DNA from 2 places in the Klebsiella quasipneumoniae subsp. quasipneumoniae genome. Region 1 is predicted to be linked to the other one. Evidence: predicted binding sites of a transcription regulator. Region 1 holds the regulator's gene; the other holds the start of a gene.
What was found. The regulator Fur, encoded in region 1, represses iron uptake genes when iron is present. The targets are predictions, from matches to a motif close to ATAATAATGAGAACNACTATCAA.

Region 1 (14,710 bases):
GGCAAAAGCTGGAGGCCGATCCGGCGCGCCCGCAGCATCTGCTGACCGAAACCGGGATTGGTTATCGCTTTATGCCCTGAGCCCCGCCTCTGCAGTACCAGAGGCTGGCGATTTTCAACCCTTCAGAGAGCAGCAGGAAGCCTCCCAGGATCGCGAAATGCCGGACGCCGGCGGCCTGAATCAGCCACAGACCCACAGAAAGCGAAGGCTGCATAAACACCAGCCTGAGCGGCGCCTGCCCCCAGGCCAGCCACAGCCCATAGCGGCTCTGACGGAAAAAGAGGATCATCGACAGCGGGATGCTGATAATCAGCAGCACATTCAGCGGATAGAGCCAGACCGCCGCAGCGCCCCAGTCGTGCAGCAGCTGGAGATAAGCCAGCAGGTCGTCGTAAAAAGGGAGTCGGCGGTGGGCAATATTCCACCATAAGAATTGCAGGACGAAAAAGAGATCCATCCACGCCCAGAACAAAAACAGGGACTTCCGTTGTATTTTCATCGCTATCCTTGCGAAAAAAATCAGGCCCGCGAGGGGCCTGATGGTCGTGCGCCTTTAGGCGTTCTTCAGCACTTCACTGACAATCTCTACCGCTTCTTTTTCGATCAGTTTGCGATGTTCTTCGCCGAGGAAGCTTTCGCAGTAGATCTTGTAGGCGTCTTCGGTGCCTGACGGACGCGCCGCGAACCAGCCGTTGTCGGTCATCACTTTCAGGCCGCCAATCGCCGCCCCGTTGCCCGGCGCTGCGGTCAGACGGGCGGTGATCGGATCCCCCGCCAGGGTGTCAGCGCTGACCATTTCCGGCGACAGCTTAGACAGCGCCGCTTTCTGCGCGGAGGTCGCGGAAGCCTGCAGACGGTTGTAGCTCGGCGCGCCAAAGCGCTCCGCCAGCTCGTTATAGTGCTCCTGCGGGTTTTTGCCGGTCACTGCGGTGATTTCCGCCGCCAGCAGGCACATGATAATGCCGTCTTTATCGGTGGACCACGGCGTGCCGTCGAAGCGCAGGAAGGAGGCCCCGGCGCTCTCTTCGCCGCCGAAACCGAAGCTGCCGTCGAACAGGCCGTCGACGAACCACTTAAAGCCCACCGGCACTTCCACCAGCTTGCGGCCCAGATCGTTCACCACGCGGTCAATCATCGCCGAGGAGACGAGGGTTTTACCGACCGCCACCTCTTTGCCCCACTGCGGACGATGCTGGAACAGGTAGTTAATCGCCACCGCCAGATAGTGGTTCGGGTTCATCAGCCCGGCTGGGGTGACAATCCCGTGACGGTCGTAATCCGGGTCGTTGGCAAACGCCAGATCGAACTTATCGCGCAGCGCCAGCAGGCCCGCCATCGCACATTCCGAGGAGCAGTCCATGCGGATGGCGCCGTCTTTATCGAGGTGCATAAAGCGGAAGGTCTGGTCTACCTGGTCGTTCACAATGGTCAGATTGAGCTTGTAGTGCTCGCCAATGCGCTTCCAGTATTCGATACCGGAACCGCCCAGCGGATCGACGCCCAGCGTCAGGCCCGCTTTCTGGATCGCCGCCATGTCGACGATATCCGCCAGGCCTTCAATAAACGGCTGCACCAGATCCTGCTCTTTGACGTGGCCGGAAGCCAGCGCCGCGTCCAGAGGAAGGCGTTTCACGCCCTGCAGGCCAGCGGCCAGTAGTTCGTTGGCGCGGTTTTCCACCACTTTGGTGACGTTGGTATCAGCCGGACCGCCGTTTGGCGGGTTGTACTTGATACCGCCATCTTCCGGCGGGTTGTGTGACGGGGTGATCACAATGCCGTCCGCCAGCGGACCGCCTTTTTTGTTATGCACCAGAATCGCGTTGGAGACCGCCGGCGTCGGGGTGAAGCCGTTGTTTTCCTGCACGATCACGTCAACACCATTGGCGGTTAACACTTCCAGCACCGAAATAAACGCCGGCTCGGACAGGGCGTGGGTATCTTTACCGACATAGCACGGACCGGTGATCCCGTTCTTCGCACGATCTTCCGCAATCGCCTGGGCGATGGCCAGGATATGCGGTTCGTTGAAGTTGTGACGCGCCGCGCTGCCGCGATGGCCGGAGGTGCCGAATTTGACCGCATGCTCCGCATTACCGACTTCAGGCTTCAGCACGTAGTACTGAGCAGTCAGTTGGGCGACGTTAATCAAATCACTCTGTTGCGCAGGCTGCCCCGCACGTTTATCGATTGCCATTGCCTGATCCTTCTGGTGCAAATGTTAAAAAGCTAGATCGTGCCGCAAACCTTTTCAATCAGCTCCGCAGGGAACTGCATCGACTGCATGATGTGCTCAATCATGCTGCATTTACGGCCGGTATTGGTATTGGTGATCACCCACCACGGTGTACCAGGAACCTGTTTCGGTTTGGTCTGATTACCGCTTTTCAGCAGCGTACGCGCATCTTCCGCGAAGTAGACGCGCGTGCGGCCATGCAGAGACTCCGTCGCCTCGGCAAATGCTTTACTGTCCAGGGAGTAGAGGGTGGTCAACACCAGCATAAAACGGTTCACCGCGCGCTTCTGCTCGGCGTATTCATCAGATAACAGCATCTCGCGCATGGCGCGGACTTTATCTTTCGCCGGGTTAGCGGGTTTCACCTCAACGGCAGGCGCGGGCGCCAGCGCCGGCGCGGCTTTGCTGACCTGTGTAGCCGGTTGGGAAACGGCGGAAAATTTCAGCATGCGCCGTAAAATGTCGGATGCGCTCTCGCCGATATGCAGAGTGTGGCTGGCAATATAGCGATAGAGTTCATCATCAACTTCAATTGTTTTCATCTTAATCCAGTGCGATATCTTTTCTGAATACAAATCGTTGGGATTATAAGTACAAATCCCAACCGCGGATAGCGTCAAACCAGGATGGCGGTAAAACTCAGAAAACTTCTGGGTCTTGCAGCCGGATGGCAGAATGTCCAACATAATACCCTAACCCGACGGAGCGAAAAAAAGAACTTTGCCATGAAATTAAATAGCCGAGCGCAATCTGCACAGAATCCGCACAACCACTCCCCGATCGTGCTGGTCCACGGTCTGTTTGGCAGCCTGGACAACCTGGGCATCCTCGCCCGCGACCTGGTCGCCGACCACGATATTCTGCAGGTCGATATGCGCAACCACGGTTTGTCGCCGCGGTCGCCAGAGATGACCTACCCCGCGATGGCGCAGGATCTGCGCGATACGCTCGACGCGCACCAGATTGAGCGCGCCACCTTTATCGGCCATTCGATGGGCGGCAAAGCGGTGATGGCGCTGACCGCCCTGGCGCCGGAGCGCATCAACGGTCTGGTGGCGATCGATATCGCCCCGGTGGATTATCATGTTCGCCGCCATGATGAGATCTTCGCCGCTATCCGCGCCGTCAGCGAATCCGCCGCCAGCACCCGCCAGCAGGCGGCGCAGGTGATGCGCGAGCATCTGCAGGAAGAGGGAGTGATTCAGTTCCTGCTGAAATCTTTCGTCGACGGCGACTGGCGCTTCAACGTCCCGGTGCTGTGGGACCAGTACCCGCATATCGTCGGCTGGGAAACCATACCGGCCTGGCCGCACCCGACGCAGTTTATTCCCGGCGGCAACTCACCCTACGTGACCGACGCCTACCGCGACGCGCTGCTGGCCCAGTTCCCGCAGGCCCGGGCCCACGTCATCGCCGGCGCCGGACACTGGGTCCATGCCGAGAAACCCGAAGCGGTGTTGCGCGCGATCCGCCGCTATCTCACGAGCATTGGCGCCTGATTGGCTAAAATATGCCCGACCGCGCCGCAGAATGCCCGCGGTCGTTGGCGCAGCCGTTCGCCTGATGTATGATGGCGCGCTATCTGCGCCGGCTAGAGCCCGGCAGCTTGTTTCCCCGAAGTCACTCAGAATCATGGCAAAAGAACAAACGGACCGTACGACATTAGATTTGTTCGCAAACGAGCGTCGCCCGGGAAGACCAAAAACCAATCCGCTGTCGCGCGATGAACAACTGCGCATCAACAAACGTAATCAGCTGAAACGCGATAAAGTGCGCGGGCTGAAGCGCGTGGAGCTAAAGCTCAACGCCGACGCGGTCGATGCCCTTAACGAACTGGCGGAAGCGCGTAATATGAGCCGCAGCGATCTCATCGAAGAGATGCTGATGACGCAATTAACCGCCCTGCGCAGCCAGGGAAAAGTCTAACTTTCCGCGAAAAATCCGCATTCATGTAGCAGAGTGTGCAGTCGGGCGTGATTGCTGTTTCCGCGTCCTTGCCTGTTCTGCTATGATTGCCGTTATCTGTGGGCATCGCGTCCCTACCACATCATTTAAGTTTCAAGAGGTTATTTTACTCATGGCAATCATCGGCATCTTTTTTGGCAGCGACACCGGCAACACCGAAAATATTGCAAAAATGATTCAAAAGCAGCTTGGTAAAGATGTTGCTGATGTTCACGACATTGCCAAAAGCAGCAAAGAAGATCTGGAAGCCCACGACATCCTGCTGCTCGGCATCCCGACCTGGTACTACGGTGAAGCCCAGTGTGACTGGGACGACTTCTTCCCGACGCTGGAAGAGATCGACTTTAACGGCAAGCTGGTGGCGCTGTTCGGCTGCGGCGACCAGGAAGACTACGCAGAGTACTTCTGCGATGCGCTGGGCACCATCCGCGACATCATTGAGCCGCGCGGCGCGACCATCGTTGGCCACTGGCCGACTGCCGGCTATCACTTCGAGGCCTCCAAAGGCCTGGCGGATGACGACCACTTCGTCGGCCTCGCCATTGATGAAGACCGTCAGCCGGAACTGACCAACGAGCGCGTTGAGAAGTGGGTGAAGCAGGTGGCTGAAGAGCTGCACCTCGAAGAAATCAAAAACGCCTGATAATTAAGCGGCGCAATCGTTGAGTTGCGTCGTATTAATAGACAAAAGCAATCAAACTAATAGCTACAAGTTTTTAACTTTTAATCACATATCTGTACAATGTCCTCTGATTCTACGAGGCACGTGACGCAGTTTGTAGCTGGTGCCTCGTTTTTGACAGCAAACCAGGCCCGATGCTTGCAGTTTTCATTTACCAGTGGCAGTTCTATAATGAGACGCATTACGTCGGGTTAATTTCTGTATGACTTCCGTTGAAGGAAGTAGATCGTTTAGCAACAGGACAGATTCCGCATGACTGACAACAATACCGCATTAAAGAAGGCTGGCCTGAAAGTCACACTTCCTCGACTGAAAATCCTTGAAGTGCTGCAGGAACCGGATAACCATCATGTCAGTGCGGAAGACTTATATAAACGCCTGATCGACATGGGCGAAGAGATTGGTCTGGCGACCGTTTACCGCGTCCTCAACCAGTTTGATGACGCCGGTATCGTGACTCGTCATAATTTTGAAGGCGGTAAATCCGTTTTCGAACTGACCCAGCAGCATCACCACGATCACCTGATCTGCCTCGACTGCGGCAAAGTGATCGAATTCAGTGATGACTCTATCGAAGCGCGCCAGCGTGAAATCGCTTCCCGTCACGGCATCCGCCTGACCAACCACAGTCTGTATCTGTACGGTCACTGTGCGGAAGGTGATTGCCGCGAGGACGAACACGCCCACGACGCAGTGGAAAAGTAATTCCCTGCTTCGCCTGCTCTGAAAAGCCAACCAGCCGGTTGGCTTTTTTATGGGCGCTTCTGCCGCGCTTCCCGCTCACGTCCCGGCGGCGACCCTCGCGAGTCCCCGCTTTGTCCGGAGAGTTGATATGGAACTTCGCCAGCTACGCTATTTTACGCGCATTGTTGAAACCGGCAGCATGGGCCGCGCCGCGCTCGATCTGAATATCGGCGTCTCGGCGCTCAGCCAGCAGATCGCGCGTCTGGAAAATGAGCTGTCCATTCGCCTCCTGCAGCGAACCTCTCGCGGCGTGACGCCCACCAGCGCGGGCCTCGCTTTCTACTCACAGGCGCAGCTGGCGCTGCGTCATGCCGATGATGCCATCCTCGCCGCCCGCGAGGCGCGGCTGTCGGGCCACGTCAGCGTCGGCATGGCCCCCAGCACCGCCTCCGTTCTTGGCGTACCGTTCATCAACGCGATGCGCGAGAGCTACCCCGACGTCCGCCTGCACCTGGTGGAAAGCCTCTCCGGGAATCTGGAGCGGATGATCAACACCCGCCAGCTGGATTTAGCCATCGTCTTCCAGCAGGAGAAGATCCTGCGCTGGAGCGCCAGACCGGTGCTCGAAGAGCGCCTGTTCCTGATTGGCACCCATGCGCTGTTGGCCTCGCTGCCGGATGACCCTGTTTCCCCTGACCAGCTCACCACCCTGCCGCTGATTATGCCAAGCCAGGGCCACGGCCTGCGCGGCAGGCTGGAGGCGGTTTGCCAGCAGCACAGCCTCAGCGTTGAGGTGGTGGCGGACATTGACGGTCTGGCCCTGCTGATGCAGGCCGTGCGCAGCGGACTGGGCGCCACTCTGCAGCCCGGGGCCGCTATTTCCCATCTCGACCATCAGGCGCTGAGGGTGATCGGCATCGCTAATCCGGTCCTCAGCCGCCCCAACTTTCTGGTCAGCCTGTCGGATGATGAGCTCACCCCGGCAGGCCTTGCGGCACGGGTCATACTAAGCAAAGTCATGCGCCAGCTGGTGGAGTCCGATCGCTGGCCAGGCGCCACCCTTTACGTTAACTAAACCCCTCTTTAGCGTTACGCCATAGCGCCCCGTCGCCGTTACCGCCTACATTCCCATTACAAATTTAACAATCCATTAAATTGTAAGGGAGCCGATAATGGTGGATGTACTGGTCATTGGCGGCGGCAATGCCGCGCTATGCGCCGCCTTAACCGCCCGGGAAGCCGGCGCCTCGGTGCTGCTGCTGGAGGCGGCGCCGCGGGAGTGGCGAGGCGGCAATTCGCAGCACACGCGTAACCTGCGCTGTATGCACGATGCGCCGCAGGACGTGCTGGTCGACAGCTATCCGGAAGAGGAGTACTGGCAGGATCTGCTGCGCGTCACCGAAGGGAACACCAACGAAGCGCTGGCCCGGCTGGTGATCCGCACCTCGTCACAGTGCCGGGACTGGATGCGTCAGCACGGGGTTAACTTTCAGCCGCCGCTCTCCGGCGCCCTGCACGTGGCCCGCACCAACGCCTTTTTTATGGGCGGCGGCAAAGCGCTGGTCAATGCCTATTACCGCAGCGCAGAGCGGATGGGGGTGCAGATCCGCTACAACACGCCGGTGCAGGCTCTGGAACTGCGCAACGGTGAATTTGTCGCCGCGCTGGCGGGCGAGGAACGGATTGTCGCGAGAAGCTGCGTCCTCGCCGCCGGCGGATTTGAATCCAACCGCGAGTGGCTGCGCGAGGCCTGGGGGCAAAATGACCGCGGCGAATGGCCCGCCGATAACTTTCTCATCCGCGGCACGCGCTTCAACCAGGGGGTGCTGCTCAAGTTTATGATCGACGCCGGGGCCGATATCATCGGCGATCCTTCCCAGTCCCACTGCGTCGCCATTGACGCCCGGGCGCCGCTCTATGACGGCGGGATCTGCACCCGCGTCGACTGCGTTTCGCTGGGGGTGGTGGTCAACCGCGATGCCGTGCGCTTTTATGATGAGGGGGAAGATTTCTGGCCTAAACGCTACGCCATCTGGGGCCGACTGGTCGCCCACCAGCCTGGACAGATCGGCTACTCGATCATCGACAGCAAAGCCATCGGCCACTTTATGCCCCCCGTCTTTCCCGGCGCTCAGGCCAATACCATCGAGGAACTGGCTCGCCAGCTGGGGCTGGACGGCGAACGGTTAGCGCAAACCATCGCCGACTATAATGCCGCCTGCGCGCCGGGCCAGTTCGATCACACCCGCCTGGATAACTGCGCGACCTCTGGCCTCACGCCGGCGAAAACCCACTGGGCGCGCCCCATCGATACGCCGCCTTACTACGGCTACGCCCTGCGGCCGGGGATCACCTTCACCTACCTCGGGCTCTACGTCGACGACACCGCCGCCGTCCATTTCGCCGGTCAACCTAGCCGTAATCTGTTCGTCGCCGGGGAAATGATGGCCGGCAACGTGCTGGGCAAGGGCTACACCGCCGGCGTCGGGATGTCGATCGGCACCACCTTCGGCCGCATCGCCGGCCAGCAAGCCGCCCGGGCGGCGCAGCAGGAGAAACACCATGAAGTCGCTTGAAAAGCTGATCATTGACGCGCAGATCATCACCGAGCCGGAGGCGGAAGTCGAACGGGTGATGCAGGTGTGTAACGCCTGCCGCTACTGCGAAGGGTTTTGCGCCGTGTTCCCGGCGATGACCCAGCGCCTGGCCTTTGGCAAGGCGGATATCAACTATCTGGCTAACCTGTGCCATAACTGCGGCGCTTGCCTGCATGCCTGCCAGTATGCGCCACCGCACGAGTTCGCCATTAACGTGCCGAAGGCGATGGCCGAAGTCCGGCTCGAGACCTATCAACACTACGCCCAGCCCGCCGCCTTTGGCAGCCTGTACCGCCGGGCCGGCATGACCACCGTGCTGGCGCTGGTCGGCGGCCTGATTGTCTTTCTGCTGCTGGCGATGGGGCTCAAAGGCTCGCTGCGCCATCCGCCGCTGGCGGGCGACTTCTACCAGATATTCCCCCATAACCTGCTGGCGTGGATGTTTGGTTCGGTCTTTGTGCTGGCGATTGGCTTACTGATGAGCGGGGTGATCCGCTTCTGGCGCGAGATCTCCCCGGGCCAGCCGCAACCGATTGATATTGCGAAGGCATCCCATGATGCGCTGACGCTGAAATATCTCGACGGCGGCCACGGGAAAGGCTGCAACGAAGCCGATGACGCCTTCACCCTGCTGCGCCGCCGTTTCCACCACTGCACCTTCTACGGCTTTATGCTCTGTTTCGCCGCCACCGTGGTGGCCACGGGCTATCACTATATCGCCGGCCAGGAAGCCCCCTACCCGTTCTTCAGCCTGCCGGTGCTGCTCGGTACCCTCGGCGGCATCGGCCTGCTGGTCGGCCCGGCGGGCCTGCTGTGGCTGAACCTGCGCCGCTCGCCGCTGCACGGCGACGCGCGGCAGAAACCGATGGATCGCGGATTTATTCTGCTGCTGCTGCTGACCAGCTTCACCGGCCTGGCGCTGCTGGCGGGGCGGGATACTTCGTGGATGGGCGTCCTGCTCGCCATCCACCTCGGGGTGGTGATGGCCCTGTTCTTAACCCTGCCGTATGGAAAATTTGCCCACGGATTTTATCGCTGTGCGGCGTTACTCAAGTGGGCGATTGAGAAACGCCGCGGAAAACAGGCGGGCGTCGCCGGCGACTGACCTGCCCCTCTGCACCCGATAACAACAAGATAAAGACAATGGAGATCACCCCCTATGACCCAACAACCCACCCGCGCCGGCACCGTCGGCGCTATCCTCCGCGTGACCAGCGGTAATTTTCTCGAACAGTTCGACTTCTTCCTGTTTGGCTTTTACGCCACCTATATCGCCCGCACCTTCTTTCCGGCGGAGAGCGAGTTCGCGGCGCTGATGCTCACCTTTGCGGTATTTGGCTCGGGCTTCCTGATGCGTCCTATCGGCGCGGTGGTGCTCGGCGCTTATATCGACAGAATCGGTCGCCGCAAAGGGCTGATGGTCACCCTGGCGATCATGGGCTGCGGGACGCTACTCATCGCCCTGGTCCCTGGCTATCAGACTATCGGCGTGCTGGCGCCGATCCTCGTGTTAGTGGGCCGTCTGCTGCAGGGGTTCTCGGCGGGCGTCGAGCTTGGCGGAGTGTCGGTCTATCTCTCTGAAATCGCTACGCCGGGCAATAAAGGCTTCTATACCAGCTGGCAGTCCGCCAGCCAGCAGGTGGCTATCATCATGGCGGCGCTGATCGGCTATGCGCTGAACGCCACGCTGGAACATGAGGAGATTGCCGCCTGGGGCTGGCGCATCCCCTTTTTTATTGGCTGTATGATCATTCCGCTGATTTTCGTGCTGCGCCACTCGCTGCAGGAGACCGAGGAATTCCTGCAGCGTAAACATCGCCCGGATACCAAAGAGATCCTGACCACCATCGCCAGAAACTGGCGCATTATTACCGCGGGGACGCTGCTGGTAGCGATGACCACCACCACTTTCTACTTTATTACCGTCTATACGCCAACCTACGGCAGAGCAGTGCTACACCTCAGCGCCCGCGACAGCCTGCTGGTCACCATGCTGGTGGGCATCTCCAATTTTATCTGGTTACCGATTGGCGGCGCGATCTCTGATCGGATCGGTCGTCGCCCGGTGCTGATGGGGATTACCGTGCTGGCGCTGCTCACCACCTGGCCGGTGATGCACTGGCTCACCGCCGCGCCGGATTTCACCCGTATGACGCTGGTCCTGTTGTGGTTTTCCTTCTTCTTTGGCATGTATAACGGCGCGATGGTGGCGGCGCTCACTGAAGTGATGCCGGTTTATGTCCGCACCGTGGGCTTTTCGCTGGCCTTCAGCCTCGCCACCGCCATCTTCGGCGGCCTGACGCCGGCTATCTCCACTGCCCTGGTCGAGCTTACCGGCGATAAAAGCGCGCCGGGATGGTGGCTGATGTGCGCTGCGCTGTGCGGGTTCATCGCCACCGCGCTGCTGTTCGTGCGCCTGAGTCGCGGCTATCAGCCGGCGGAGAGTCAGCGCTAAAAAAACAAACGGGCGGAGATAGACTCCGCCCGTTTGCCGCTGCCGTCTGGCTTAATGGGTGGTGTTATTGTTGCGGATCTCTTTCCAGATCTGGTCGCAGCGCGCTTTCACCGCCTGATCGTTACCGGTACGGGTAGCCTGGATACACTGCTGATAATCCAGTACCCGGACGCTCTCCTGGTTAGCAAACTGCTGGTGCTGTTTATCCTCTTTCAGGACATTCAGTACGCTCTGGCAGGCTTCAATTTTGTCCGGATTGCCTTCCGCCGTATTAATACAGGCGCTATAGGCATCTTTCAGTTTGGTGTCTTCTTTCGGTGCCGGCGACGTGGTGCAGGCCACCAGAGCCGATGCCATCATGGCAATAAGCAGCATTTTTTTCATTGTCGTTCTCCCAGAGGTGCGGCAGGCTCACGCCCGCCGCGCAGGCATCAGAAAATTGTGAACGGGGCGATAACCATGAACTTCACGTCGCGCTCATCCTGGAAGATGTTGCCGTAGCCGCCGCTCCAGCTCGGAATATCGGAATGGTTGTCGTACTGGGTAAAGTGCAGTTTAAACAGCGTGCCCTTCGCCCGGCCTTCCTGCACGGTATACAGCGCATCCAGGCTGTAGGCCGACTCTTTCAGACGGTAATCAGCGTCATAGTAGGCGTCCGGGGAGGACATTTTGCCCGGCTTCGCATCCCAGGCGTACACATAAGACGCGCCAAACGCCCAGCCCGGCATATCCCAGTTTTTCATGTCATACATCGCGCCGAAGAAGACCGCTTTTTCGCCGTTGGCGTTGAAGTCGGAACGGTTATCCCACCAGATATCGAGACGACCGTTGGAGGAGGCGTAGGTCGGGGTCATACGCTGCAGGAAGTAGCCCTGCTGGCCATCGGCCTTCACCCAGGTCCCTTCCAGACGCAGATCCAGCACATCCGCCACTTTATAGCCAAAGGTTAACGCCTGCAGCCATGCGGTGCCGTCATAGATGTCGTTGACCCCGCCGTTGCTGACCTTATCGCGAGTGCCGTAGAACTGGTAGCTGGTGCTCAACGGCGCGCCGGCGACGTCAAACTTGTAGCTGGCTTTAGCAAAGTACTGATCGATATAGCCCTGAGCCTGACCAAATGCCGCCTCCAGCACCAGGTCGTTTTTGAAATCATATTTGGCGCCGACGGAGTGGAGATAATCGACTTTGGTCTTCTTATCGTTCTGGTAGAAATCATCCATCTCGATATGCCATGGCGCTTTATACTCGTTCGTCCACATGTAGGAGAAACTTAACGCGCCCGCGGTGCCATAGTCGAAGTTGGCCCCGGCTTCCGCCCCCTGATAGGTACCCGGCATAAAGCTCCAGTGCGGCGCCAGCAGGGTCTGACCGGTTGGCTGGATGTAGCCCGCGCGCGCCCACGCCGGACCGTATTTGAATTTCGCAGCGGCTTTATACAGGCTGATGCCGCTCTTATCGCCGGAGTAGTCTTCGTCATAGGCTTTGTTACGCGACGAGAAGGCGATTTCGTTCGGGTGGCCGCTGTCGCCGTTCTCCGCCATTTCAATCGCGGTAAACGCCGCAATATCAAGGCCAAACATATCGGCGGCATAGCCGGACTGGAAGTCCAGGTTGGCGTTCCAGGTGGAGTGGGAAAGGTTGGTTTTGTATTTGTCGCCGTCGGTCACATCTTTACGGTCACGCTCACGCTGCCAGTAATAGATACCGCCGGTTAAAGTAGAATCATCGATAAAGCCTGCTGCGCTGGCCTGCGGAATCACAACCCAGCCCGACATCGCGGTGACGGCGGCAATAGCCAGCGCCAGCGTACTACGTTTGCCACTAAACGTACGCATGTGCATATCCTCTTTGACGTTTTAAAAGGCGAAGACCAGGGGGTCATTCGCTAAAAAAAATAAATAACACTGCAAAATGTGGGGCGGTGAAAAAGGCCGCGAAACCACTGTAGATAGACTATTTTTCGTGACGCGAATTATCAATGTTTTTCGTGAGGCAAAGCTTAAGATTATGACAAAGCGCACATAATTTATGTCGTTTTGTTACAGTCTTATCTCTGATGATTTTGTCATGGAAGTCATTGCAAAATCAGGGAAAAACGCAAAACCTGAAAGCGATTACATTGGTTTTTTGTATGAGACAGGAAATATCAGAAGCGTTATTTATTTCCGGTTTGAAACAGAATTAATTCGCTTCGCGAAAATAAAAAGAGTAATTTGCTGATTCTGAAACAAAAAAAGCGCCGCAGAGTGCGGCGCTTTGACGGTAGGGAAAATGTTATTCGCCCGCTTTCGCCCAGGTATCGCGCAGACCGACGGTGCGGTTAAACACCAGACTGGTTGCGGTTGCATAGCGGCTGTCGAGGCAGAAGTAACCTTCACGCTCAAACTGGTAAGCTTTACCGGCTTCCGCCTGCGCCAGGCTCGGCTCCGCGTAACCCTGTTTGATCACCAGCGATTCCGGATTGATCACCGCGAGGAAATCCTCCGCTGCACCCGGGTTTGGTACGCTGAACAGGCGATCGTAGAGACGGATCTCTACCGGCAGCGCATGCGCCGCGCTCACCCAGTGGATCACGCCTTTGACCTTGCGGCCGTCAGCCGGATCTTTACTCAGGGTGTCGGCATCGTAGGTGCAGAAGATAGTGGTGATATTGCCTTCGGCATCTTTCTCCACGCGTTCCGCTTTGATGACGTAGGCGTTGCGCAGACGCACTTCTTTGCCCAGCACCAGACGCTTGTACTGCTTGTTGGCTTCTTCACGGAAGTCCGCGCGGTCGATCCAGATTTCCGCGCTGAACGGCACTTCGCGGCTGCCCATCTCCGGCTTGTTCGGATGGTTCGGCATCGCCACCATTTCGCTTTCGCCCTGCGGGTAGTTCTCGATAACCAGTTTCACCGGATCGATCACTGCCATCGCGCGCGGCGCGTTTTCGTTGAGATCTTCGCGAATGCAGGACTCCAGCGACGCCATCTCAATAGTGTTGTCCTGCTTGGTCACGCCGATGCGCTTGCAGAATTCGCGGATGGATTCGGCGGTGTAGCCGCGACGACGCAGACCGGAGATGGTCGGCATACGCGGATCGTCCCAACCTTCCACGTGCTTCTCGGTCACCAGCTGGTTCAGCTTACGCTTGGACATCACCGTGTATTCAAGATTCAGGCGCGAGAATTCGTACTGGCGCGGGTGAACCGGGATGCTGATGTTGTCCAGCACCCAGTCGTACAGACGACGGTTGTCCTGGAACTCCAGGGTACACAGCGAGTGGGTAATGCCTTCCAGCGCATCGCTGATGCAGTGGGTGAAGTCGTACATCGGGTAGATGCACCACTTGTTGCCGGTCTGATGATGCTCAGCGAACTTAATGCGGTACAGCACCGGATCGCGCATCACGATGAACGGCGACGCCATATCGATCTTCGCGCGCAGGCAGGCCTTGCCCTCTTCGAAGCCGCCGCTGCGCATTTTTTCGAACAGCGCCAGGTTTTCTTCCACGCTGCGGTCGCGATACGGGCTGTTCTTACCCGGCGCTTTCAGGGTGCCGCGATATTCACGAATTTCATCAGGAGAGAGTTCATCAACATAGGCCAGGCCTTTGTTGATCAGCTCAACCGCATACTGATGCAGCTGATCAAAGTAATCAGACGAGTAGCAAACGTCCCCGGACCAGTGGAAACCTAACCACTGCACGTCGTTTTTAATCGACTCCACGTATTCGATATCTTCTTTCACCGGGTTGGTGTCATCGAAACGCAGGTTGCATTGGCCCTGATAATCCTGGGCGATGCCGAAGTTCAGGCAGATGGATTTCGCATGGCCAATGTGCAGATAACCGTTCGGCTCCGGCGGGAAGCGGGTGTGAACGGTGGTGTGCTTACCGGTAGCCAGATCTTCATCAATGATCTGACGGATAAAGTTAGTCGGGCGGGCTTCTGCCTCACTCATCACGGGTTCCTCAAAGCGTAAACAACGTATAACGGCACATGATCTTACAAGCAGGGCGTAGTGACAACTATTAGTTACGTAAAATAGGTATCAGAAGAGGATTATGGGGCCGATTGCTGCAAAAAAAAGCGGCGAAGGTTTCCCTTCGCCGC
Region 2 (14,710 bases), 1.5 Mb from region 1:
TAGTGGAGGTCGGAGTGGCGCTTAACACTGCCACATCCCCCTTCTCCACGTTCAGCGCCTTCAGCGCATCGGCGGCGAGCTTGACGTTGGTCTCGCCAATTAAGGCGTTATTGGAGGGATTAAGATGGATTTGGCGGCCTGCCGGCGCCACGCCGGAGTCCCACGAGACCACCTTGATGCCGCGCTGCATCGCTTTTTTCAGCACCGGCACCACCGCGTCCGGATCGTTAGCGGAAATGGCGATCGCATCCACCCCCTGGGCGATCAACCCGTTCAGCACGTCGATCTGCGCTTCGGCGGTAGTGGTGGTCGGGCCGGTGTAGATCACTTTGACATCACCTAACTCTTTGGCTGCCTGTTGGGCGCCAACGTTGGCGGCTTCGAAGAAGCCATTTCCCAGCGATTTCGCCACGAGGGCGATTTTGACTTCTGCTAAGGCGGAACCGGACAACGCCAGGGCGGCAACGGTGAGGATCAAGCTTGTCTTTGTTTTCATTGCTTTTACTCCACATGAGTCAGTTTTGTAGGGTTTGCAGGTGAGGCTTCGCCCCGTCTCGGTGAGCGGGGCGCGATGTTGTTATGGATAAAGATCTAACGCGGACTGCAGCGGCTGCACGTTGAAGCGTTTGCCAAGGGCGATAAGCTCTTCGCGAGTGATGGTCTGCTTCATACCGCCCATGGACAAGACTTTCACCAGCACTTCGGCGGACTTCTCGGCGGTGTCGATCAGGCCGAAGGTCTCATCCAGGGTTGGGCCGCTGCCGAAGACGCCGTGGAACGGCCACAGCACCAGCGAGTGTTTTTGCATGGTTTCCGCAGTCGCCTGGCCGATTTCATCGGTGCCTGGCACCATCCACGGCAGAATGCCGACGCCGTCCGGGAAGACCACCAGACATTCGGTGCTGCCTTCCCACAGCTTGCGAGTGAACAGATCGCTGTGGTTCTCCAGGACGTAGGTCAGGGCGATCAGGTTGGTGGCATGACAGTGCATGATCACCCGGTCCTTGCCGTCGGTCAGTTTGATGCGCTCGCTGTGCGACAGGAAGTGTGCCGGCAGCTCGGAGGTCGGCACTGCATCCTCCGTCAGACCCCACAGGATATGGTATCCCGCGCCGTCGCTGTCGACTTTCACCACGCCAAGGTTAGCGGCCGGGTCGAGCTGGACATTACGGAAGAATTTGCCGGAGCCGGTGACGATAAACGGCTGGTTAGCCAGGGTTGGCATCGGCTGGCTGAGGGCGATATAGCGCGGTTTAGCGTGGAAATCCGCCACGTAAGATTCGATATCCGCCTCATCCAGACGCAGCGTCAGGTTGCCGCCGTTGCGCTCGTCCCAGCCTTTCAGCCAGGCGTCGGAGGTGGCTTTGATCATGCCCTGGACGAACCAGGCGTCGATAATGTTCTGCATAGTCTTGTCTTTCCTGTTGATTCGGTGAGGGGTTGACCCCCTCACCCTAAATATGTGCGTGCCCCCGGATTGCGCCGTAAACGGCTTATCCGGGCTACCGGTTCGTAGCCCGGGTAAGGCGTCAGCCGCGACCCGGGGAAGCCCGTGCATTACCCGCGCTGGCTCAGAACCGCATTCTCATAAGCCCGCACGTTGTCCAGCCACTGGCTGCCCGCCGGCGTGTCGTGACGCTGGCAGTACATCTCCCAGATGGCCTGCCACGGCAGGGATTTTTGCTCTTCGAGCAGCGCCAGGCGGGCGGTGTAATCGCCGTCGTTCTCCAGCTGGCGCAGCTGGTCGGTCGGTTCCAGCAGGGCGCGCAGCAGCGCTTTTTTCATATTGCGGGTACCAATCACCCAGGCCGCGATGCGGTTGATGGAGGCATCGAAGAAGTCGAGGCCGATGTGCACGCGGTCAAACAGGTTATGGCGAATGATTTCGCTGGCGATGGCCTGGGTCTCATCATCCAGCAGCACCACGTGGTCGCTGTCCCAGCGCACCGGGCGGCTGACGTGCAGTAGCAGACGCGGGATGTAGAGCATGGCGGCGGAGATCTTGTCGGAGATGACCTCCGTCGGGTGGAAGTGGCCGGCATCCAGGCACAGCGCCGTCTGGCGGCTGGTGGCGTAGCCCATATAGAACTCGTTGGAGCCGACGGTGTAGCTTTCGGCGCCGATACCGAACAGCTTGCTCTCCACAGCGTCAATGTGATGCGCCGGGTCGAATTTTTCGCTGATGACTTCATCCAGCGCGTTCAGCAGCCGCTGGCGCGGCGCGAAGCGGTCAACGGTAATGTCCTTCATGCCGTCCGGCACCCAGATATTCATCACCGACGGGGTGCCCAGCTGTTCGCCAAAATAAGCGGATACGCGGCGGCTGGCTTTGCAGTGGTCGATCCAGAACTGGCGGATCTCAGCGTTGGCATGCGACAAGGTAAAGCCGTCGGCGCTCAGCGGATGCGAGAAGCAGGAGGGGTTGAAATCCAGCCCCAGTTTGTTGGCTTTCGCCCACTCAACCCAGTTTTTAAAGTGCTCCGGCTTAATCTCATTGCGCGCCACCGGCGCGTCGGATTCCAGATAAATAGCGTGCAGGTTGAGACGCTTTGGCCCCGGGATCAGGCTCAGCGCCTGCTCAAGGTCGGCGCGCAGCTCCTGAGCATTGCGCGCTTTGCCCGGGTAGTTGCCGGTGGCCTGGATGCCGCCGGTCAGGCTTCCCGCCGGATTTTCGAACCCGGCGACGTCGTCACCCTGCCAGCAGTGCATGGATACGGGCAGACGGTCCAGCTGGCGCAGGGCCTCCTCGACATCCACGCCGACGGCGGCGTAGCGCTGCTTAGCAATTTCCCAGGCTTGTTCAAGTTGAGTGGTCATGCGCAAAGCTCCTTGGTCTGTTGTGGCTGAAACTGCGCCACGAAACGGGCAATTTCACTATCAGGATTGGGGGTAAAGGTGGTGAGGGACGCGTTGCCGCGCACCACCTGACGAAACTCATCGACGCTGGCCAGCTCGTCGAGGGTCATTAGCTGGATGCCGATATTGCCGAGGGTGGAGGCCTCTGTCGGGCCGGCCACGACGACGATCCCGCAGGCGTCGGCGCACAGCTGGTTGAGCAGTTCGTTCTGGCAGCCGCCGCCGACGATATGCAGCTGGCTGAAGGGCTGGCCGCGCAGCGCCGCCAGCTCGTTAAGCACCCGGGCGTAGAGCAGCGCCAGGCTGTCGAAAATGCAGCGCGCCAGTTCGGCGTCGCTGTCAGGCACCGGCTGACCGGATCCGCGGCAGGCGGCCTGGATCTCGGCGCTCATACTGGCCGGGTTGATAAAGCGGTCGTCATTGCAGTCAATGATGAAGCGGCACGCCGGCAGCGCGGCGGTGCGCGCGATTAGCCCCTGCAGGTCGCTGACGTTTTGCTCTTTTAGCACCCGCTGCAGCAGCCACAGGCCCATAATATTTTTCAGCACCCGATAGCGGCCTTCGGCCCCGCCTTCGTTGGTGATATTGGCCTGCAGCGCCGCGTCGCAGGTGTACGGGGTCAGGCTTTCAAACCCCATCAGCGACCAGGTCCCGGAGGAGAGATAGGCGGCGTGGCGGTCGGCCAGCGGGGAGGCGATCACCGCGCTGGCGGTGTCGTGGCTGGCGACGGCGACCACCGGGATGTTATTGCCCTGCGGACAAATCCAGTGGCCGATAACGTTGCCGGGATGCGTCGGCGCACCGAACCATTCGCGCGGCGCGCCGGTCCAGTTCAGCAGCGTCTCATCCCAGCTATCGCTGTGGATGTTGACCAGCTGGGTGGTGGTGGCGTTGGTATATTCCCAGTTCAGATTGCCGGTCAGGCGGAAGCTGAAATAGTCGGGGATCAGCAGGGCATGGGCGGCCTGACTGACCAGCTCCGGCTGCTGCTCCACCAGGGCGCGCAGCTGATAAAGGGTGTTAAACGGCAGAAACTGAATGCCGCTGCGGCGATAGATCTCCGCCCGGCCCAGCTGTTCTTCAGCGTGACGTAGCAGGCCCTGGGTGCGATCGTCACGATAGGAGACCGGCAGCCCGACGCGCTGACCCTGCTTATCCAGCAGGACATAATCCACGCCCCAGGTATCGATGCCGATGCTGTCGATCAGGATGCCCTGCTCACACACTTTCTCCAGCCCGCGGCGGATCTCGCCTTCGAGGCTATCGAGATCCCAGCAGTCGAAGCCATCCACCTTCTGCAGGCTGTTGGTGAAGCGATGAATTTCACGCAGCGTCAGGGCGCGCGGCCCGGACTGATAGCTGGCGAGCATGATCCGCCCGCTGGAGGCGCCTAAATCGACGGCGACACAATGACGAATACTCATGGAACGACCCTTCTTAAAATCATTGTCCGCAGTCTAAAAAAGGGCGCTGACTAACACCTTCTCGCTACGGACAGCCGAAACTGGCCGCTGGCAAGAAAGCAAAGGTGACCGTGAGGAAAATCACAAATTGCGGTTTTGGGCGGTGGTGAGGAGGATGTGATGGGGTCCGCAGTTCCGCATCTTTCCGGCTGATTCTTGAAAAAGCGGCAGGATTTACGAATTTCGCGGTCAAAAATTGAAGGCCGGATAGCCAACCCTTCATTACTATCAGCCGGTGACTGATAATTTTTCTCATTACGAGGGTGGCATCATGACCATATTGCACAGTACGGATTTCTTTAAGGCCGGGATCTCGACGGTGGCTATTGAACCCCGCCTCCCTCAGTCGGCCTTTCCGGAGCATCACCATGATTTCCATGAAATTGTCATCGTGGAGCAGGGCACGGGCATTCACGTCTTCAATGGCCAGCCCTATACCATTGGCGGCGGATCGGTCTGCTTTATTCGCGATCACGACCGGCATCTTTACGAGCACACGGACAATCTGTGTCTGACCAACGTGCTCTATCGCGCGCCGGATGCGTTTCGTTTTCTCGCCGGGGTCAGCCAGCTGCTGCCCCAGGAGCAGGAGGGCAACTACCCGTCGCACTGGCGAGTGAACCAGACGGTCCTGCAGCAGGTGCGGCATATCGTGGCGCAGATGGAGGCCATGGGGAGCGAAACGGATACCCATGCCGTCGCCAGCCGTGAGATCCTGTTTATGCAGCTGCTGGTGCTGCTGCGGAAAAGCAGCCTTGCGGAAGAGGCCACCAACAACGATGCGCGGCTGAATCAGCTGCTGGCCTGGCTGGAAGACCATTTTGCGCAGGAGATCTGCTGGGAGGAGGTGGCGGCGCAGTTTTCGCTGTCGCTGCGTACTCTACACCGCCAGCTGAAGCAGCAGACCGGCCTGACGCCGCAGCGCTATCTCAACCGGGTGCGCCTGATGAAAGCCCGCCACCTGCTGCGCCACAGCGATGAAAGCGTGACTGATATCGCCTATCGCTGCGGATTCGGCGACAGTAACCACTTTTCGACGCTTTTTCGCCGCGAGTTTTCCTGGTCGCCGCGCGATATCCGCCAGGGGCGCGACGCTATTCTTCAGTAACGCGAGAGGAGTCAACGTATTGCGGACCAAAAACGCGAATAATGCGCCGTTATCCGCGTTGGGAGTGTGAGCCGTGGCCGGTCTGATTCTACGTAAAGAGGAGTTTTTCCCTTCCGCCACGCAGGCGGTGGCGGTGGCCGACCGCTACCCGCAAAACGTCTTCGCTGAACACACTCATGAGTTCTGCGAGCTGGTGCTGGTGTGGCGGGGCAACGGGCTGCACGTTCTCAACGACCGTCCCTGGCGCATTACCCGTGGCGATCTGTTCTATATTCGCGCCGAAGATAAACACTCCTATGCTTCCGTTAACGATCTGGTTCTGCAGAACATCATCTATTGCCCGGAGCGGCTGCAGCTCAATTTCGACTGGGCGGGGGCGATCCCTGGCCTCTTCGGCACGCCGTGGAAGCCCCACTGGCGCATGGGCAGCACCGGTATGGCGCAGGCGCGCCAGGTAATTAGCCAGCTTGAGCATGAGTGTTCCCGGCACGATGCGCAGGGGAATGCGATGGCCGAGCTGCTGTTTGCTCAGCTGGCGCTGACCCTCCAGCGCCATCGCTACGCAACGGATAATCTGGCGGCAACGCAGCGCGAAGCGCTGTTGGACAAACTGCTGGCCGCGCTGGCGGCCAGCCTGAGCCGACCCTTTGTCCTGGAGCGTTTCTGCGAGCAGGAGGGCGGCAGCGAGCGGGCGCTACGGCAGCAATTTCGCCAGCAAACCGGCATGACCATCAATCACTATTTACGCCAGCTACGGATCTGCCATGCGCAGTATCTGTTGCAGCATACCGAGCGCTTAATCGGCGATATCGCCATGCAGTGCGGCTTTGAGGACAGTAACTACTTTTCGGTGGTGTTCAGCCGGGAAATCGGCATGTCGCCGGGGCAGTGGCGGCAGCGCAGTCGCGCCGCCGCCTGAAGATCGTCTTTGTCAGGCAGATGATCCGGTGCTTAACTGGCCATTCCCAGACCGACGATGTTGGCGGCGATGATGATCACCACGCAGCCGAGGCTCAGGACGCTCACCGGACGACGACCGGCGTTGTTCCACTCTTTCAGCACCAGACCCACCAGACCGCCGCACAGTACGTAGAAACTCATGTGCAGCATCCAGCTCATATAGTCATACTGCGCCGGAATGCTGGCGTGGCCCCAGGCATAGAAGAAGAACTGGAGATACCACATCAGGCCGCCGAGGGCGGAAAGCAGCAGGTTGCTGATGATGAGCGGTTTGGCCAGTGAGAAATCGGCTTTGACGGACAGGTTCTTCACTTTCGCCAGACGAATAAAGCAGAAGCCAAGGTTGACCAGCGCCCCGCCGCCCATAATCACCACGTAGCTTGGCAGCGCCGCATATAACGGGTCGATGCCGAGCGCCGCGGCGGCATCATGCATCGGTTTGGCGGCGTTCATCGCGAACGACATCCCTGCCGAGAAGATACCGCACATCACCGCCAGCAGAAGCCCTTTCTTCAGATTGAACTCTTCGGCTTTGATGCCCATTTTGCGCTCTTTCAGCTGACCCGCGCGGGTGACGATGCCAACGCCAACCACCGCCACCAGCACGCCGAGCAGCGTCATTTGACCGCCCTGGGTGTGCATCAGCACCGAAAACTGACCGTTAATAATCGGCGTCATCAGCGTACCGACAATCAGCGTGATGCCAATGGCGATGCCAATCCCCATCGACATGCCGAGATAGCGCATGGTCAGGCCATAGTTGATATTACCGATGCCCCACATGGCGCCGAACAGAAAGACCGGCAGCAGCGTGGAGGCGTTAAAGGAGCGGTAGTAGGCCCAGAAATCGGGTAACAGGGTGGCGCTGATGGCCCAGGGCAGGATCAGCCAGGAGACGATCCCCCCGACCGACCACATGGTTTCCCACGACCAGTGTTTTACTTTCTTGAACGGGGCATAGAAACAGGCGGCACTGGCGGCCCCTATCAAATGCCAAAAAATACCCATCGTAATCGCGTGGTTCATTGATTTTATCCTCATCTTTTTTTATCGGAGACGGCGGCTTCCGATGCGATGAGTGTAAAAATTAGCCGCTTTGGCCGCCTTCAGGACGTTGCCACAGGATGGCGAACTCTGGCAACCATGGGCTTAATTAGTTGTTCTACATCACAAAACGACGGGTATTTCTTCTGGTTATATCCATATGAAAAATACGGCATTGATAAGCATTTTCAATACCATTTAATTAACTATAATGGACAAACTGCTTACGCGGCGTTAACACTTGAGCCGCTCGACAATAATGGAGATGATTATGAGCTATACCCTGCCATCCCTGCCGTACGCTTACGATGCTCTGGAACCGCACTTCGACAAGCAGACGATGGAGATCCATCACACCAAACACCATCAGACCTACGTGAACAATGCCAACGCCGCGCTGGAAAGCCTGCCGGAGTTCGCTAACCTGTCCGCTGAAGAGCTGATCACCAAGCTGGATCAGCTGCCGGCTGACAAAAAAACCGTACTGCGTAACAACGCCGGCGGCCACGCGAACCACAGCCTGTTCTGGAAAGGCCTGAAAACCGGTACCACCCTGCAGGGCGACCTGAAAGCGGCTATCGAGCGCGATTTCGGCTCTGTGGACAACTTCAAAGCGGAATTCGAAAAAGCCGCTGCGACCCGTTTCGGTTCCGGCTGGGCGTGGCTGGTCCTGAAAGGTGACAAACTGGCCGTTGTCTCCACCGCAAACCAGGATTCCCCGCTGATGGGCGAAGCCATTTCCGGCGCTTCCGGCTTCCCAATCCTGGGTCTGGACGTGTGGGAACACGCTTACTACCTGAAATTCCAGAACCGTCGCCCGGACTACATCAAAGCCTTCTGGGACGTGGTGAACTGGGACGAAGCTGCAGCGCGTTTTGCCGCCAAAAAATAAGGTTGCAATGTGCTAAGAGAGAAGCGAGTCTGATGGCTCGCTTTTTTTATATCGGTAGCAAGGAGAGCAGACATGCATTATCCGGTGAATGTCTTTGTCGGCAAAATCAGGGACTACACGGGCAGTCGTCCCAGCGCGATCGGCAAAATCCAGGTTGACGGCGAGTTGCAGCTCGGCGATCTCGGTCTCGAAGGGGATGAGCAGGCAGAGAAGAAAATACACGGCGGGCCGGACCGCGCGCTGTGTCACTATCCGCGCGAACACTATGCCGACTGGATCCGTGAATTTCCCCAGCAGGCCGATCGGTTCTGCGCCCCGGCGTTCGGCGAAAACCTCTCCACCACCGGCCTCACCGAACAAAACGTCTACATTGGCGATATCTTTCGCTGGGGCGAGGCGCTGATCCAGGTCACCCAGCCGCGCTCTCCGTGCTTCAAGCTCAACTTTCATTTTGCGATCGGTGATATGGCGCAGCTGATGCAAAACAGCGGGAAGACCGGCTGGTTGTACCGGGTGATCGCCGGGGGGCAAGTCTCCAGCGATGCGCCGCTCGAACTGGTCTCTCGCCTGAGCGATGTCAGCGTCCATGAGGCCGGGGCGATTGCCTGGCAGATGCCGTTTGATGACGATCAGTACCACCGCTTATTGTCGGCAGCGGGCCTGTCGGTAAGCTGGAGTCGAACCATGCAGAAGCGCCGTTTAAGCGGCAAGATCGAGGATAATTCACGGCGATTGTGGGGGAAATAATTCCCCCATATTGGCGCTTTCCGCAGCGTCTCCCGGGTAGCGGCGCAAGCGCCTTACCCGGGCGACCTGACCGTTCCTGGCGGTAACCCGGCGCAACGCAGGCCGGGTCAGCGTCAGGTCCGTTTATACAGCGGCAGCCAGAGGGTTAAGCGCAGACCGCCCAGCGGGCTGTCGTCGGCCTTCACCCAGCCACGGTGCTGCTGAATAGCGGTTTCGACAATCGCCAGCCCCAGGCCGGTGCCGCCGGACTCGCGGTCGCGCGCCTCGTCGGTCCGGTAGAATGGCCGGAAAATCTGCTCGCGATCCTCCGGGCTGACTCCCGGGCCGTCGTCATCGACGTTAACCGTAATCCCGTCTTTATCCACTGAGAAGCTGACGGAAATCTTCGTGTGCGAGTAGCGCAGGGCGTTGCGGACGATATTCTCCAGCGCGCTTTCCAGCGCATTGGGGTTACCGTACAGCGGCCACGGACCCGGCGGATACTCAACGGTGAACGATTTACCCATCTGCTCGGCTTCAAACGCCGCGTTGTCCAGCACTTCGCCCCACAGCTGATTGGCTTTAACCGTCTCGCTCACCAGGGCGTTTTTCGCCTGATTGCGCGACATCACCAGCAGGTCGTTGATCATGCTGTCCAGCCGGTGCGCTTCAGTTTCGATACGCTCCAGCTCTTTGCTCTCACCGCTGCGGCGGCGCAGCAGGGCGGTGCCCAGCTGCAGGCGCGTGAGCGGCGTGCGCAGCTCGTGCGAGATATCGGACAGCAGCCGTTGCTGGCTGGTCATCATCCGCTCCAGGGCCGTCACCATCTGGTTAAAGCTGGCGCCAGCGGCTAAAAACTCCTGCGGTCCGGCTTCCAGCTCCGGATGCTGCCGCAGGTTGCCCTGGGCGACCTCGTCAGCGGCATTTTTCAGCTTACGCGCCGGTTTCGCCAGGCTCCACGCCAGCCACAGCAGCAGCGGGGCGCTAACCAGCATTGTGACGATCAGCAGCAGCAGCGGCCGGTCAAACAGCAGGTTGATAAAGTCGGATTGTGAGGTGCTGGCGGGACGGATCAGATACAGCTGATAGTTATCCTCCCCATCCCTGACGGAGAACGGGCCCACCATTTCCAGGCGGCCATAGCGTTTTTTCTGCGGATGATCGGCGTTATCGGCCTGGCCGATAAAGTTGCGAATGATCTGCATCTCGTTGCGTTCTGCGCCGATCACGCGGCCTTCGCTGGTGACCAACAGCAGGCGCTGACCCGGAGGCGCCCATTTATCGATGGCGCGAAACAGACGACGCCACCACATCAGGTCGTTTGGCGGATCGTTGGCCAGCTCGGCCTCGACGTGCTGCTCGATCATGATGCCTTGACGCTGCTCGCTTTCCAGCAGCTCGGTCATCTGCCGAGAGTCCAGTTTGGGCAGCATCAGCACCAGCATCAACACCAGCGCCAGCGTGAGCCAGAAGATGGCGAAGATGCGTGCAGTCAAACTTCCAATCATGAAGCGGAAACCATCAGATACCCGCGGCCACGCAGCGTTTTAAACCACGGATGGCCATCTTTGCGCTCCGGCAGCTTACGCCGCAGGTTGGAAATATGCATATCGATGGCGCGGTCGAACGGCGTCAGGCGCTTGCCTAACACTTCCTGGCTTAAATGTTCGCGTGACACCACCTGGCCGAGATGCTGCGCTAACAGATAGAGCAGGGTGAACTCGGTGCCGGTGAGCTCCAGCGTCTGGCCATCGAAATTGGCTTCCTGACGGCCCGGATTGAGGCTTAAGGCATCCACTTCCAGGGTCGGCGAGCCGGCTTCGGTCGTCTGCTGCTGTTCGCTCCAGTGGGAACGGCGCAGAATCGCGCGTATACGCGCCACCAGTTCGCGATCGTTGAACGGCTTAGGCAAATAGTCATCTGCGCCCAGCTCGAGGCCGAGAACGCGATCCAGCTCGCTCCCGCGCGCTGTTAGCATGATAACCGGAGTCTGGTGTGTCTGACGCAGCTCTTTAAGCGTATCGATACCGTTTTTCTTCGGCATCATTACGTCGAGCAGCAATAAATCAATGCTGTCGTCCAGAAGGGCCAGCGCCTGTTCCCCATCATGGGCCACCAGCACGTTAAAACCTTCCATATCGAGCAGCTCTTTTAACAGGGAGGTGAGCTCCCGGTCATCATCAACTAACAGGATTTTATTCATTGTTTAAATACCTCCGAGGCAGAAATTACGTCATCAAGGCCCGCTAATCCATGACTTTACGTTGTTTTACACCCCCTGACGCATGTTTGCAGCCTGAATCGTAGACTGTCTCTCGTTGAATCGCGACACAAACGTTTTGGGAGTATGTGATGCGCAATGTTATCGCTGCCGTCATGGCCTCAACGCTGGCGCTAAGTGCATATAGCCAGGCCGCTGAAGTCGTTACCAGCGTTAACTGGCTCCCCGGAGACGAAGGGGGACAGCGCGGTAGCCAGAGCCATATGTTTGACGGCATAAGTTTAACCGAGCAGCAACGTCAGCAGTTACGGGATCTTATGCAACGGGCACGCCACGACAGGCTCCCCGTTAATGTTAGCGAAATGGAGACAATGCATCGCCTTGTCACCGCAGAAAATTTTGATGAAAACGCTGTGCGCGCTCAGGCAGAAAAGATGGCGCAGGAACAGGTTGCTCGCCAGGTCGAGATGGCTAAGGTCCGCAACCAGATGTACCACCTGCTTACGCCAGAGCAGCAAGCGGTTTTAAATGCTAAGCACCAGCAACGTATGGATCAGTTGCGTGAGGTTGCAAGGACGCAGAAAGGCTCAGCGATGATGCTTTCGAGTAGTAGCAACACCCTGCAACCCCAGTAACAAACCCTGTTTTCCTTGCCATAGACACCATCCCTGTCTTCCCCCACATGATGTGGGGGTTTTTTTTGCCCTTTTTTCGGCAAATCAACTTCTTCGCCTGTCCCGTGAGCGTCACCAGTTCAGGTTATACTAAGCGCAGTGCAGGAGAAGGAGCCTATATGAATCAATCTTATGGCCGGTTGGTCAGCCGCGCCGCTATCGCAGCGACGGCGATGGCCTCCGCGTTACTTTTGATCAAAATTTTTGCGTGGTGGTATACCGGTTCAGTCAGTATTCTGGCCGCGCTGGTGGATTCGCTGGTGGATATTGCCGCCTCGCTGACCAACCTGCTGGTGGTGCGCTATTCGCTGCAGCCTGCTGATGAAGAACATACCTTTGGCCACGGCAAAGCGGAGTCGCTGGCGGCGCTGGCGCAAAGCATGTTTATCTCCGGCTCGGCGCTGTTTCTGTTTCTTACCGGTATTCAGCACCTGGTGCGTCCGGAGCCGCTACAGGCCGCCGGCGTCGGGGTTGTCGTCACGTTGATTGCCCTGTTCAGCACGCTGGCGCTGGTGACCTTCCAGCGCTGGGTGGTGCGAAAAACCCAAAGCCAGGCGGTGCGGGCGGATATGCTTCATTATCAGTCTGATGTTATGATGAACGGCGCCATTCTGGTGGCGCTGGGCCTCTCCTGGTACGGTTGGCATCGCGCCGATGCGTTGTTTGCCTTAGGAATTGGCATCTATATTTTATATAGCGCGCTGCGGATGGGCTATGAGGCGGTTCAGTCGTTACTCGACCGCGCTTTGCCTGACGAGGAGCGTCAGGACATTATCACCATCGTGACCGCATGGCCCGGCATCCGCGGGGCGCACGATCTACGAACGCGGCAGTCAGGGCCGACCCGCTTTATTCAGATTCATTTGGAAATGGAAGATAACCTCCCGCTGGTGCAAGCCCACGTGATTGCAGACCAGGTGGAGCAGGCGATTCTGCGCCGTTTCCCGGGTTCCGATGTCATTATCCATCAGGATCCCAGTTCTGTGGTGCCGGCGGCGCAGCAGGGCTTTTTTGAGCGTTAGGTTATAGTCTGTAAACTCGATGTAAAAATGTGGGTCAGCTCGGCATTTTTTGTATAAATTACCGCCGTTTGGTCTGACCTGAATCAATTCAGCTTGAGGCGTTTGATATACTATTGTCATTAGCGTCGTGCACTCCTGGTGAGGGAGCGCTTCAGGCAACAGAATTATTTTTTGCTTCCTAAGTTCAGAGGTAGTCATGATTAAGAAAATCGGTGTGTTGACAAGTGGCGGTGATGCGCCGGGCATGAACGCAGCAATTCGTGGCGTTGTGCGCGCGGCATTAACGGAAGGTCTGGAAGTTTTTGGAATCTATGACGGTTACCTCGGCTTGTACGAAGACCGTATGGTTCAGCTCGACCGTTACAGCGTTTCCGACATGATCAACCGCGGCGGCACCTTCCTGGGCTCCGCTCGCTTCCCGGAATTCCGCGAAGAACACATCCGCGCAGTGGCTATCGAAAACATGAAGAAGCGTGGCCTGGACGCGCTGGTGGTTATCGGTGGTGACGGGTCCTATATGGGGGCGATGCGCCTGACCGAGATGGGCTTCCCGTGCATCGGCCTGCCGGGCACCATCGACAACGATATCAAAGGCACTGACTACACCATCGGCTTCTTCACCGCTCTGAGCACCGTGGTGGAAGCGATTGACCGTCTGCGCGACACCTCCTCTTCGCACCAGCGTATCTCCGTGGTGGAAGTGATGGGCCGTTACTGTGGCGACCTGACTCTGGCGGCGGCGATTGCCGGCGGCTGTGAGTTCATCATGGTGCCGGAAGTGGAATATACCCGTGACGATCTGGTAGCGGAAATCAAAGCCGGCATCGCGAAAGGGAAGAAACACGCTATCGTGGCGATCACCGAGCACATGTGCGACGTTGACGAGCTGGCAAGCTACATCGAGAAAGAGACCGGCCGTGAAACCCGCGCTACCGTCCTCGGCCACATTCAGCGCGGCGGTTCCCCGGTTCCTTACGACCGTATCCTGGCTTCCCGCATGGGCGCCTATGCGATTGAGCTGCTGCTGCAGGGCCATGGCGGCCGTTGCGTCGGCATCCAGAACGAGAAGCTGGTGCACCACGACATCATCGATGCCATCGAGAACATGAAGCGTCCGTTCAAGAACGACTGGCTGGATTGCGCGAAGAAACTGTACTAAGTTACGCGCCGGATAAACAAAAGGCCTTCTCATGGAGAAGGCCTTTTTTATGGCGCAAGGTTTATTCGATATCCAGCGGGTCTTCCGACAGAATCATCCCGGTGTTATCGGCATACAGATGGTCGCCGCTGAAGAAGGTCACGCCGCCGAAATTGACGCGCACGTCGCTTTCGCCGATGCCTTCGCCAGCCGCGCCGACCGGAATAGCCGCCAGCGCCTGGATGCCGATATCCAGTTCCTCAAGGTCGTCAACCTGGCGCACCGCGCCATAGACCACCAACCCTTCCCATTCATTCTGTACGGCCAGACGCGCCAGGTCAGCGTCAATTAACGCGCGTCGTACTGAGCCGCCGCCGTCGATCAGGAGAATATGACCACGGCCATTCTGCTCGAGCAGATCGTAGAGCAACCCGTTATCCTCGAAACATTTTACCGTAATGATCTGTCCACCAAACGACGACCGTCCTCCAAAGTTAGAGAACAGCGGTTCCACGACGTTGACATCTTCCTGGTAGATGTCACAAAGCTCGGAAGTATCGTATTTCATAGGCTTAACGTTCAGTTGCTGCGAGAGTTTTTAGTATA

Region 2: sodA (superoxide dismutase [Mn]) is a predicted target of Fur. The motif match lies at 7,607-7,629, and genes of this name have one in related genera.

Annotation. Positions count from the first base shown of each region.
Region 1 is NZ_CP084876.1:3,718,577-3,733,286, forward strand. It holds gene kdpE (two-component system response regulator KdpE) at 1-80, shown strand, start outside; gene LGM20_RS17985 (hypothetical protein) at 62-499, opposite strand; gene pgm (phosphoglucomutase (alpha-D-glucose-1,6-bisphosphate-dependent)) at 554-2,194, opposite strand; gene seqA (replication initiation negative regulator SeqA) at 2,227-2,775, opposite strand; gene ybfF (esterase) at 2,959-3,732, shown strand; gene ybfE (LexA regulated protein) at 3,866-4,159, shown strand; gene fldA (flavodoxin FldA) at 4,311-4,841, shown strand; gene fur (ferric iron uptake transcriptional regulator) at 5,133-5,585, shown strand; gene tcuR (tricarballylate utilization LysR family transcriptional regulator TcuR) at 5,713-6,639, shown strand; gene tcuA (FAD-dependent tricarballylate dehydrogenase TcuA) at 6,737-8,140, shown strand; gene tcuB (tricarballylate utilization 4Fe-4S protein TcuB) at 8,127-9,266, shown strand; gene tcuC (MFS transporter) at 9,321-10,616, shown strand; gene LGM20_RS18040 (ChiQ/YbfN family lipoprotein) at 10,668-11,000, opposite strand; gene chiP (chitoporin ChiP) at 11,048-12,451, opposite strand; gene glnS (glutamine--tRNA ligase) at 12,891-14,558, opposite strand.
Region 2 is NZ_CP084876.1:5,217,863-5,232,572, reverse strand. It holds gene rhaS (rhamnose ABC transporter substrate-binding protein) at 1-496, opposite strand, end outside; gene rhaD (rhamnulose-1-phosphate aldolase) at 578-1,408, opposite strand; gene LGM20_RS25015 (L-rhamnose isomerase) at 1,558-2,817, opposite strand; gene rhaB (rhamnulokinase) at 2,814-4,280, opposite strand; gene rhaS (HTH-type transcriptional activator RhaS) at 4,591-5,427, shown strand; gene rhaR (HTH-type transcriptional activator RhaR) at 5,501-6,346, shown strand; gene rhaT (L-rhamnose/proton symporter RhaT) at 6,379-7,413, opposite strand; gene sodA (superoxide dismutase [Mn]) at 7,703-8,323, shown strand; gene yiiM (6-hydroxyaminopurine reductase) at 8,396-9,070, shown strand; gene cpxA (envelope stress sensor histidine kinase CpxA) at 9,184-10,557, opposite strand; gene cpxR (envelope stress response regulator transcription factor CpxR) at 10,554-11,252, opposite strand; gene cpxP (cell-envelope stress modulator CpxP) at 11,402-11,905, shown strand; gene fieF (CDF family cation-efflux transporter FieF) at 12,064-12,966, shown strand; gene pfkA (6-phosphofructokinase) at 13,163-14,125, shown strand; gene rraA (ribonuclease E activity regulator RraA) at 14,187-14,672, opposite strand.